Paraburkholderia fungorum: one gene and its partners. The protein of the gene in region 1 interacts with the protein of each later gene in a pairwise test. Links are inferred from orthologs where the notes say so. Each region holds a gene or a part of one and is shown in the gene's direction. Other genes may lie near its edges. The genes, in order: dnaA, nadE and BLS41_RS02290.

Region 1 (3,014 bases):
CGGGTGCAAACGAAAAACGGATGAAAATTCATCCGTTTTCAGCAGCCTTGCGGCTTTGGGGAAGGCGGCTTGCGCTGGCAACGGAACCGAGCCCGGTTGCTGCGCCCCAGCCGCTCCCGCATCACCGCGGGCTTCGGTCACAGCGCGCAATCTGCTCGCCTTAGATGGCGAGGCGCTTGCGGCCCTTCGCGCGACGTGCGTTGATGACCTTGCGGCCACCTGCGGTCTTCATGCGAACGCGGAAGCCGTGGGTGCGCTTGCGACGGGTAACGGAAGGTTGGTAAGTACGTTTCATGTTGCTCTCACTTGATCGAAAAAAAACCGCGCGATCATCGCTGAAAGCGCAATGGCCGGAGGTTTACTGAAATTGGTTTTCGCGGAACCCGCTATTTAAACTGGTTTTCCGTTGGCCGTCAATAGTTTAGCCTGGTTCAGCCGAGCCCTGGGCCTGGTTCGGTAGGTGATCCGTCCCTGTGGATAACTCCCTTGCGGGTCCGTTTACGCGTTAGAATCTCGCCTTACTTCCCAAAAATCCTGCACGCCGCTCCGGCTCGCTTGCCCCGCAAACCCTTGTGGCACAAGCGCCTGGAGCCGTTACGCCTGGCTGCTCAGGGCCTTGTTGCGCGCACGCAACGGGGGCAGCGGCGACCGCCGTGCACACCATAACGACAGCAACTCGATGAACGATTTCTGGCAACACTGTTCCGCATTGCTGGAGCGTGAGCTTACGCCCCAGCAGTATGTGACGTGGATCAAACCGTTGGCCCCGGTCGCCTTCGACGCCGCTGCGAACACACTCAGCATCGCCGCGCCGAACCGCTTCAAACTCGACTGGGTCAAGAGCCAGTTCTCCGGCCGCATTTCCGATATGGCCCGCGATTTCTGGCAGGCCCCGGTCGACGTGCAATTCGTCCTGGACCCGAAAGCCGGCATGCGCGCCCCCGCGGCTGCGGCGCCGGCCCAGGCTCGCCCTGCGTCGTCCGCGCCGATGGGCAGCCATGCTGGCGGCGGTGCCGCCGTGGACGCAGCCGTCGGCGCCGTGCAGGCCGCACAGATCGCACGCGCCAATCAGGCAATGTCCGCGCAGAACGCGAACGCCCGCGCGGCAGCCGAAGACGCCGCCGACCTCGATCTCCCGAGCCTCGACGCGAACGAAGCTGCGGCTGCGCGACGCACGTGGCGGCCGGGCCAGAGCGCCGGCTCATCCAATAGCGGCGAAAACGACTCGATGTACGAGCGCTCGAAGCTGAACCCGGTTCTCACGTTCGATAACTTCGTGACCGGTAAGGCCAACCAGCTGGCGCGCGCCGCGGCGATCCAGGTCGCTGACAACCCCGGCATCTCGTATAACCCGCTGTTCCTGTATGGCGGCGTGGGCCTGGGCAAGACCCACCTGATTCACGCTATCGGCAATCAGCTTCTGATGGACAAGGCGGGTGCGCGCATCCGCTATATCCACGCGGAACAGTATGTGTCCGACGTGGTGAAGGCTTATCAGCGAAAGGCGTTCGACGAGTTCAAGCGCTATTACCACTCGCTCGACCTGCTGCTGATCGACGATATTCAGTTCTTCTCCGGCAAGTCGCGTACGCAAGAGGAATTCTTCTACGCGTTCGAGGCGCTGGTTGCGAACAAGGCGCAGGTGATCATCACCAGCGACACGTATCCGAAGGAAATTTCGGGTATCGACGACCGCCTGATCTCGCGCTTCGACTCCGGCCTGACGGTCGCGATCGAGCCGCCCGAACTGGAAATGCGCGTCGCGATTCTGATGCGCAAGGCACAGTCGGAGTTCGTGAGCCTGAATGAAGACGTCGCGTTCTTCGTCGCCAAGCATCTGCGCTCGAACGTGCGCGAGCTGGAAGGCGCGCTGCGCAAGATCCTCGCGTATTCGAAGTTCCACGGCCGCGAAATCACGATCGAACTGACCAAAGAAGCGCTGAAAGACCTGCTAACGGTGCAGAACCGGCAGATTTCGGTCGAAAACATCCAGAAGACCGTGGCTGACTTCTACAGCATCAAGGTCGCGGACATGTATTCGAAGAAGCGTCCAGCGAACATCGCGCGGCCGCGTCAGATCGCGATGTATCTGGCCAAGGAGCTGACCCAGAAGAGCTTGCCGGAAATCGGCGAGTTGTTCGGCGGGCGCGACCACACCACCGTGCTGCACGCAGTTCGCAAAATTGCCGACGAGCGCAGCAAGGACGCGCAACTGAACCACGAATTGCACGTGCTGGAGCAGACCCTGAAGGGCTAAACGGCCGCGATGGAAAAATCGACCTGTTTATTTCCAAACTCGCCCCCATTTTAGTGAGGCGGTTCTGTTTTCAGGCACAATACAGGTTTAACCGCCCGGCGGCCGCGGGCGGATTTCACGCCGTGACAGGCGCTGCATTGCGCCGGCGGGGAGCCACGGCTGCATGCTGGAACGCTTACCTGGCAAGGCGCGCAGGCCGTCATATCAACGAAGGAACTCTATGCAACTGGTCAAGACCGAACGCGATAACCTCCTCAGGCCGCTGCAAACTGTGAGCGGCATCGTCGAACGCCGCCATACGTTGCCGATCCTCGCCAATTTGCTGATTACCAAGAACGGCCCTGACGTGTCGTTCCTGTCGACCGACCTCGAGTTGCAGATCACCACGCGTGCCGATTTCGGCGTGGGCGCTGAAACGGTCGCGACCACGGTGGCAGCACGCAAGCTCCTCGACATTCTGCGCGCCATGCCCGACGGGCAGGTCACGCTCACGCTGAACGACAAGCGTTTGACCGTGCAATCCGGCAAGAGCCGTTTTGCGCTGCAAACCCTCGCAGCAGACGAATTCCCGACCGTCGCGCAAGCCAAAGACTACGGCGCGAGCCTCGTGGCTCCGCAAAAGACATTCCGCCAGTTGCTCGGCATGGTCCATTTTTCGATGGCCCAGCAGGACATTCGCTACTACCTGAACGGCATGCTGCTGGTGGTAGACGGCGACCAGCTGATGGCGGTCGCGACAGACGGCCACCGTCTGGCG
Region 2 (3,019 bases), on another replicon or contig:
CGACACCGGCGACGCGCCGATCATCTGCCAGGTGTCGGCCGGGGTCGCGCGAAAATAGATCAGCAGCGCCTGCACGTTCGGGTTGCGGTCGACCAGCACGACATATTCGCCCGACAGATTGCCGAGCGTGTTTGCGTCGAGCGCCGCTTGCAGGCGATCGGCGTAGGCGCTCTGTTCGGACGAGGGCACCTTCAGCCTGCGTGTCACGTTCTGCGCGAACACGGCGCGCAACAAGAACGCGCGACGCGGATCGACGACACCGGCCGCGTCGGGTGCGGCAAGCGCGGACGCGTTGATGGCGGTTAGCGGGTGGCTCGTCGGAGCGGAGGCGGAGGCGACGGAGGAAGCGGCGGAGGCGGACTTTGATTTTGAAGCCGAGGCGGACTTCGAGGCCGAGGTCGCTTTTGAAGCAGAAGCAGCCTTCGAAGCCGAAGCGGATTTCGAAGCCGAACCGGTCACCGTAGTCTTCTCAGGCGCCGACGCAGCGACCGCTACCCCCGATGACATCGCGAAGAAAACCGCGCCCGCTGCAAGCATCAGCATCAACCACCGCAACACGAACAGCAGCGAACGATCCACGCTCACCCGGAACAGACGCAAACACACAAACGCCCCCACGCGCCCACCATCCGGCGACGCAGAAGTCAGGCGGTCCAATACAGGCTGGCCAGGCCGATTTGGGTTGTTCATCGCGTATCAGAGCAAACCTGATTATTATTGACTGCTCGCCGGTTGATGCAGCGCCCCGGCACGAGGATGTTACTAAGCGCACTAGCGTCTGTCGATGAATAGAAAATCGGTTCGCCAATATCGCGGCAATAGCCAGAGGTATTCGAGTATTTGCACAACATTTGCGAGCGCCTATATAAACGATTTCAAAACCACTAACGCGGCTGAAGCGACAATGAAGCTGTCGCGTTATGCACACTGCAGCAATCCCGAAGCCCGGACGCAACTCGTTCCACCATTTACTTTATTTGCCGCATGCGGCGCGTTATCGACAATGCGCAGGTAGGCGCGAACCACAGGACATCATCATGAAGAACGACCCAGTCTCCCGTCAGGCAAGCATCGCAGCGGAGATGCACGTGAGCGCCGAATTCGACGCCGGGCGTGAAATTGAACGCCGGGTCGATTTTCTGGCGAATTATTTACGCAGCAGCGGCCTGAAGACTTATGTCCTCGGTATTAGCGGCGGTGTCGATTCCACAACTGCCGGACGACTTGCGCAACTCGCGGTCGAGCGTTTACGCGCCGATAATTACGATGCGCATTTTGTCGCAATACGTTTGCCTTACGGCGAACAGAAAGACGAAGCCGATGCACAGACGGCATTGCAATTCATTCGCGCCGACGAAAATATCGCTATCGACATCAAACCGGCGGCCGACGCCATGCTCGCGGCACTCGGTAATAGCGGCGTGCTATTTGCCGACGAATCGCAGCAGGATTTCATCCACGGCAATATCAAGGCACGGCAGCGGATGATTGCGCAGTACGCGGTAGCCGGCACGCGAAGGGGCGTGGTGATCGGCACGGACCACGCGGCTGAATCGGTGATGGGCTTTTTCACCAAGTTCGGCGACGGCGGCGCCGATGTGCTGCCGCTTACGGGATTGAACAAGCGTCGCGTGCGAGCAGTGGCCAAGGCGCTGGGCGCGCCGGAAACATTGGCGCACAAGGTGCCGACCGCCGACCTGGAAATGCTGCGCCCGTTGCGTCCGGACGAGGACGCGTACGGCATCCCGTACGACTCGATCGATGACTTTCTGGAAGGCAAACCGGTTGGCGATGCCGCACGCGATGTCGTCCTGCGTTTTTACGACGCCACGCGCCACAAGCGGGCGTTGCCGTACACGCCGTTCGATTGGCCGACGACAACGGATGGGGAATGAAACCAGACCGCACGCGGCGAACGGGAAAGCAACGCTCACTCGCCTCGCATTGCGCCGCGTATGAGCACATCAACTAACGCTGGCTCATGGCGCAAAAAAAACACGGCGAAACAAACCGCTTCGCCGTGTTTTCAATCTACGTCAAACAATCGGTGCGCACCGCGCCCCGCTATTCGATCGCCAATAATCAGTGCGCGGGCGGCTCGTCGGTGAACAGATCCGCGCTCGCTTCGAGCGTCTGACCGCCCAACTGCTTGCCGTGAATCTGCCGCGCGATTACATCGCCGACGTAAGGCACATTCGCGTCCAGTTCGACCGTGGCGTAAGCCGAGGGCTTGCCGGCGTCGATCACCTCGACGTTTTTCGCGTAGTGCCCGAGTTCGTGCTTGAGAAACTCCCGTACGTCCTGCTCACTGCACGATTCAGCGATATTGCGCACGATCAGGTTCATGCGCTCTACCCTCTACGCGTACTGCGGCCCGCGCCACGATCCGCCGACTGCACGCGCACCGGGCGCAATGCTGCTCGTTGCTTCGCCTGAGCGGCGGCCAATTCGCGGATGAGTGCGGCGCCAGCGGCGCCCAAAGCAGCCAATGACAGATAGAAGGCAATCATTTAAATCTCCTCAGCGAATTTCGTCCTGTAATCAGGATAGCCATATTCGACAGCAAAAGCGACGCAATAGCGTATTGCAAAAACGGAATTCACTTTCTCCGTTAATGCACTGTACCCGAATAAGCCGCGTCAAAAATAGCGAAACGCCCTGGGTTTAACGCGAATCATGGGTTGGCCCACACTTGCAATTGACAATTCACCGCCTGTCTTTTGCAAAAAACGGGCCGCGGTATCCAGACGGCATCCTGCGGGGACTTGAGGCCTGCGGCGGATTGATCGACGGGATCAGTCCGCTGCTTCTACGTTGGCCGCGCTCACCCACCACGCGTTCTTGCCCTGCGGCAGTTGGACCAGTACCGCTGACGGGTCTGCTACGCCGTCGTCGGCGATTGCGCATACGGACAGGCCGTCGGGCAGGCGCTTCACCTCGCCCGCCGACTGGAACAGCGCGATGCGCTGCGCGTTCGACGGTTGCGTCGCGCGCAACTGCTGGTAAACGTCGAAGCTGA
Region 3 (3,050 bases), 180 kb from region 1 along the record:
GGGTGTGGACGACGGTTGCCCCGGTGAATCGACGATGCCGACAGCCGGTGGGCGGGAAAGGGCTGGGATGGAAGGGGCTGAGCGGAAAAGGGCTGGACGGGGAGCCGCCGGGCTGGAAACGCCTGCGGGGGAAACGACAGGACAGGAAATGCCCGCAATAAAAATGGCGGCGAAGAAAGCGACCGGGCAGGAGGCAGTTGTGCGGGAGACGGCAGGGCAGGAAATGTCCGCGATGAAAACGGTGGCGAAGAAAGCGACCGCGCTGGCAACGACCGCAAAGGCGGCAAGCGAGCAACAAACGACCGCAAAGGAAATAAGCACGCAGGCAACCACTGTGCTGGAAACGATCGCAAAGAAATCCATCGAGCGGAAGCTTCTCGCCCAGAAACCTGGCGCGCAGGGAGCCGCGCCACAACGAACGACAACAACAAAATCAACCGCCTCAAAGTCGACCGCTACCCGTCCAATCGCCAAAGCGCCCGCTCCCGACAACTTTTCCACGCCCCCCGGGTCCAAACTCGTCGGCTCGGCTTTTGAAACACGTGCCCAAGAATTTCTGCAGCGCCAGCGTCTGCATTTCATCGCGCGCAATGTGTCGTGCCGGGGCGGCGAGATCGACCTTGTGATGCGGGATCGCGACGGCTCGCTGGTCTTCGTCGAAGTCCGCGCGCGTAGGCAGCGTCAATATGGCGGCGCGGCGGCGAGCATCGGTTGGGTCAAGAAGCAGCGCATCGTGCGCGCGGCGCAGCACTATCTCGCCACGCATAGCCGCTTCTCACGCGATCAACCCGCGTGCCGATTCGACGTGATTGCGTTCGAAGCCGGCCGGCTAGTGTGGTTGCGCGATGCGTTTCGCGCCGATGAAGTCTGACGCGGTGCGCGGGTATCGTCCGTGAGTGCGATAAACTTGCGCTCGCGTGCGGGCCTTGGGGCAGCGCCGATAACCATGCGGCAATGCTGGGCCGGTGCAAAAACGGCGCAAAAAACCGGTGTGCAGAGCAGCGTATTTCACGATGCATTCGCGCTGACGTATTGCGCAGCGTTGTATGTCGCTGGCCGGTTTTATCGGCGTGACGCAACTTCGCAATATGACTTCACAACAGGACCGCGCAGTGCGGTCCATTCGCGGTAGAAGATAGAGACTCGATGTCAGTCGAACGTATTCAACAACACTTCCGCGACAGCGCGGCAGTCAAACTCGAAGCCCTGGAATCCCTGTCGATGCCGATCGCCGCAGCGATCGACACGATGTTTGGCGCGCTCGCCAACGGCAACCGCATTCTCGCGTGCGGCAACGGCGGCTCGGCCGCCGACGCACAACATTTCGCCGCCGAACTGATCGGCCGGTTCGAACGCGAGCGGCCAGGCTTGCCGGCTATTGCACTGAGCACCGACACGTCCGTGCTCACCGCCATCGCCAACGACTATTCGTTCGAGCAGATTTATTCGAAGCAGGTGTGGGCACTCGGCCAGCCCGGCGACGTGTTGCTGGCGATCACCACGTCCGGCAATTCCGCGAACGTGCTTGCCGCGATCGAAGCCGCGCACGAGCGCGAAATGATCGTGGTCGCGCTGACCGGCAAGGGCGGCGGACGTATGCAGGACGTATTGAGCGATACCGACATCCACGTATGCGTGCCGTCGGATCGCACCGCGCGCATCCAGGAAGTGCACCTGTTGACCATCCACTGTCTATGCGACGGCATCGATGCCATGTTGCTGGGCGAAGACTGAGATTGATTCCGAAGGAGAGCTAGTTGATGAGCGTATTCCGCGTCAAGAAGACACTGGTGAGAACCGTGCTGGTGGTTGGGTTCGCGGCGGGGCTGTCCGCAACGTTGCAGGGATGCTTTCTCGCCGTCGCGGGCGCGGCGGGCGGCAGCGCGCTGGTGGCGACCGACCGGCGCACGCTCGGCGCGCAGACCGAGGATCGCGAGTTGCAGGTGAAGGCGCTCTCGCAGATCAGCCAGAATCTGCCGGATTCCGCGCATGTGAACGTTGCGGTGTTCAATCGCCGCGTGCTGCTGACCGGCGAGGTGGCGGGCGAGGGCTCGAAGCAACGCGCGGAGAGCATCGTGCGTGGCTTGAATAACGTGAATACCATCGTCAACGAACTGGCGATCATGCCGGCCAGTTCGTTCTCGTCGCGCACCAACGACACGTACCTCGAAACGCGCGTGAAGACCGCGCTGATCGCCGAGAAGAACATCTCGGCGAACAACTTCAAGGTGGTGGCCGAGCGCGGTTCGGTGTACCTGATGGGCCTCGTCACGATGGATGAAGGCAATCGCGGTGCGGATGTCGCGAGCCGGGTGCCGGGTGTGACGCAGGTCGTGAAGGTGTTCCAGTACATTCAGCCGCAGGAAGCCGCAGCGGCGGCAACGGCGGCGGCCACGGCGCCGGTGGCCGCTTCGCAGCCGGATACGAGCGAGCCGACGGTTGGCGCGATACCGGATTCATCGGTGAGCGCGCGGCCTCTGGATCAGCAGGCGCCCGCGCCGGTTAGCAATTCGAACTCGGTGCATCCGGGGAATCCGAAGGCGACGTCGCCATGAAGCGTGTCGGCTTTATCGTGAGCGCTGCGGTGATGCTTGTTGTTGCAACCTCGGCTTATGCCGCCGATGCGCCGCGCGGGCAGAGCATCGCCAACGCAAATGCGTGCATGGGATGTCACGCGGTGGATCGCAAGCTGGTGGGGCCATCGTTCCAGCAGATCGCCGCGAAGTACAAGGGCGATGCACAGGCGCCGACGAAACTGGCGCGTAAGGTGAAGGACGGCGGCTCCGGCGTGTGGGGCATGATTCCGATGCCGGCGCATCAGTCGATGAGTGATGCGGACATTCGTACAGTGGTGGATTGGGTGCTTGCGGGGGCGCCTGGGAAGTAGCGGGTTTTTAAGGGTTTTGCCGGGTTTTTGGGCGGGGGAAAATGGAAAATCGCTGTGCTAGAATTATTTGCACGTCGGGGGGGTAGCTCAGCTGGGAGAGCGTCGCGTTCGCAATGCGAAGGTCGGGAGTTCGATCCTCCTCCTCTCCACCAAGTTTTTCTTT

What was found.
Region 2: the proteins of dnaA (region 1) and nadE interact in binary tests that used the Escherichia coli proteins (3 or more experiments, as listed by UniProt). The link is inferred for Paraburkholderia fungorum from one-to-one orthologs.
Region 3: the proteins of dnaA (region 1) and BLS41_RS02290 interact in binary tests that used the Escherichia coli proteins (3 or more experiments, as listed by UniProt). The link is inferred for Paraburkholderia fungorum from one-to-one orthologs.

Annotation. Positions count from the first base shown.
Region 1 is NZ_FNKP01000001.1:323,701-326,714, forward strand. The notes cover bases 111-2,968. They hold dnaA (chromosomal replication initiator protein DnaA), read left to right. Parts: upstream 111-679; coding sequence 680-2,257; downstream 2,258-2,968. Other genes in these bases: rnpA (ribonuclease P protein component), read right to left, coding at 111-141; rpmH (50S ribosomal protein L34), read right to left, coding at 161-295; dnaN (DNA polymerase III subunit beta), read left to right, coding at 2,478-2,968. Outside these bases: more of rnpA, read right to left, coding at 1-110; more of dnaN, read left to right, coding at 2,969-3,014. UniProt on the Escherichia coli protein: Plays an essential in the initiation and regulation of chromosomal replication. Binds in an ATP-dependent fashion to the origin of replication (oriC) to initiate formation of the DNA replication initiation complex once per cell cycle.
Region 2 is NZ_FNKP01000002.1:891,102-894,120, reverse strand. Bases 104-2,966 are described here. They hold nadE (ammonia-dependent NAD(+) synthetase), read left to right. Parts: upstream 104-1,037; coding sequence 1,038-1,895; downstream 1,896-2,966. Other genes in these bases: BLS41_RS20040 (hypothetical protein), read right to left, coding at 2,796-2,966; BLS41_RS20045 (RNA recognition motif domain-containing protein), read right to left, coding at 2,083-2,346; BLS41_RS20055 (L,D-transpeptidase), read right to left, coding at 104-543. Also shown: more of BLS41_RS20055, read right to left, coding at 1-103; more of BLS41_RS20040, read right to left, coding at 2,967-3,019. UniProt on the Escherichia coli protein: Catalyzes the ATP-dependent amidation of deamido-NAD to form NAD. Uses ammonia as a nitrogen source.
Region 3 is NZ_FNKP01000001.1:505,125-508,174, forward strand. What follows is about bases 47-2,940. They hold BLS41_RS02290 (phosphoheptose isomerase), read left to right. Parts: upstream 47-1,146; coding sequence 1,147-1,734; downstream 1,735-2,940. Other genes in these bases: BLS41_RS02285 (YraN family protein), read left to right, coding at 467-871; BLS41_RS02295 (BON domain-containing protein), read left to right, coding at 1,761-2,555; BLS41_RS02300 (c-type cytochrome), read left to right, coding at 2,588-2,887. UniProt on the Escherichia coli protein: Required for the timely initiation of chromosomal replication via direct interactions with the DnaA initiator protein.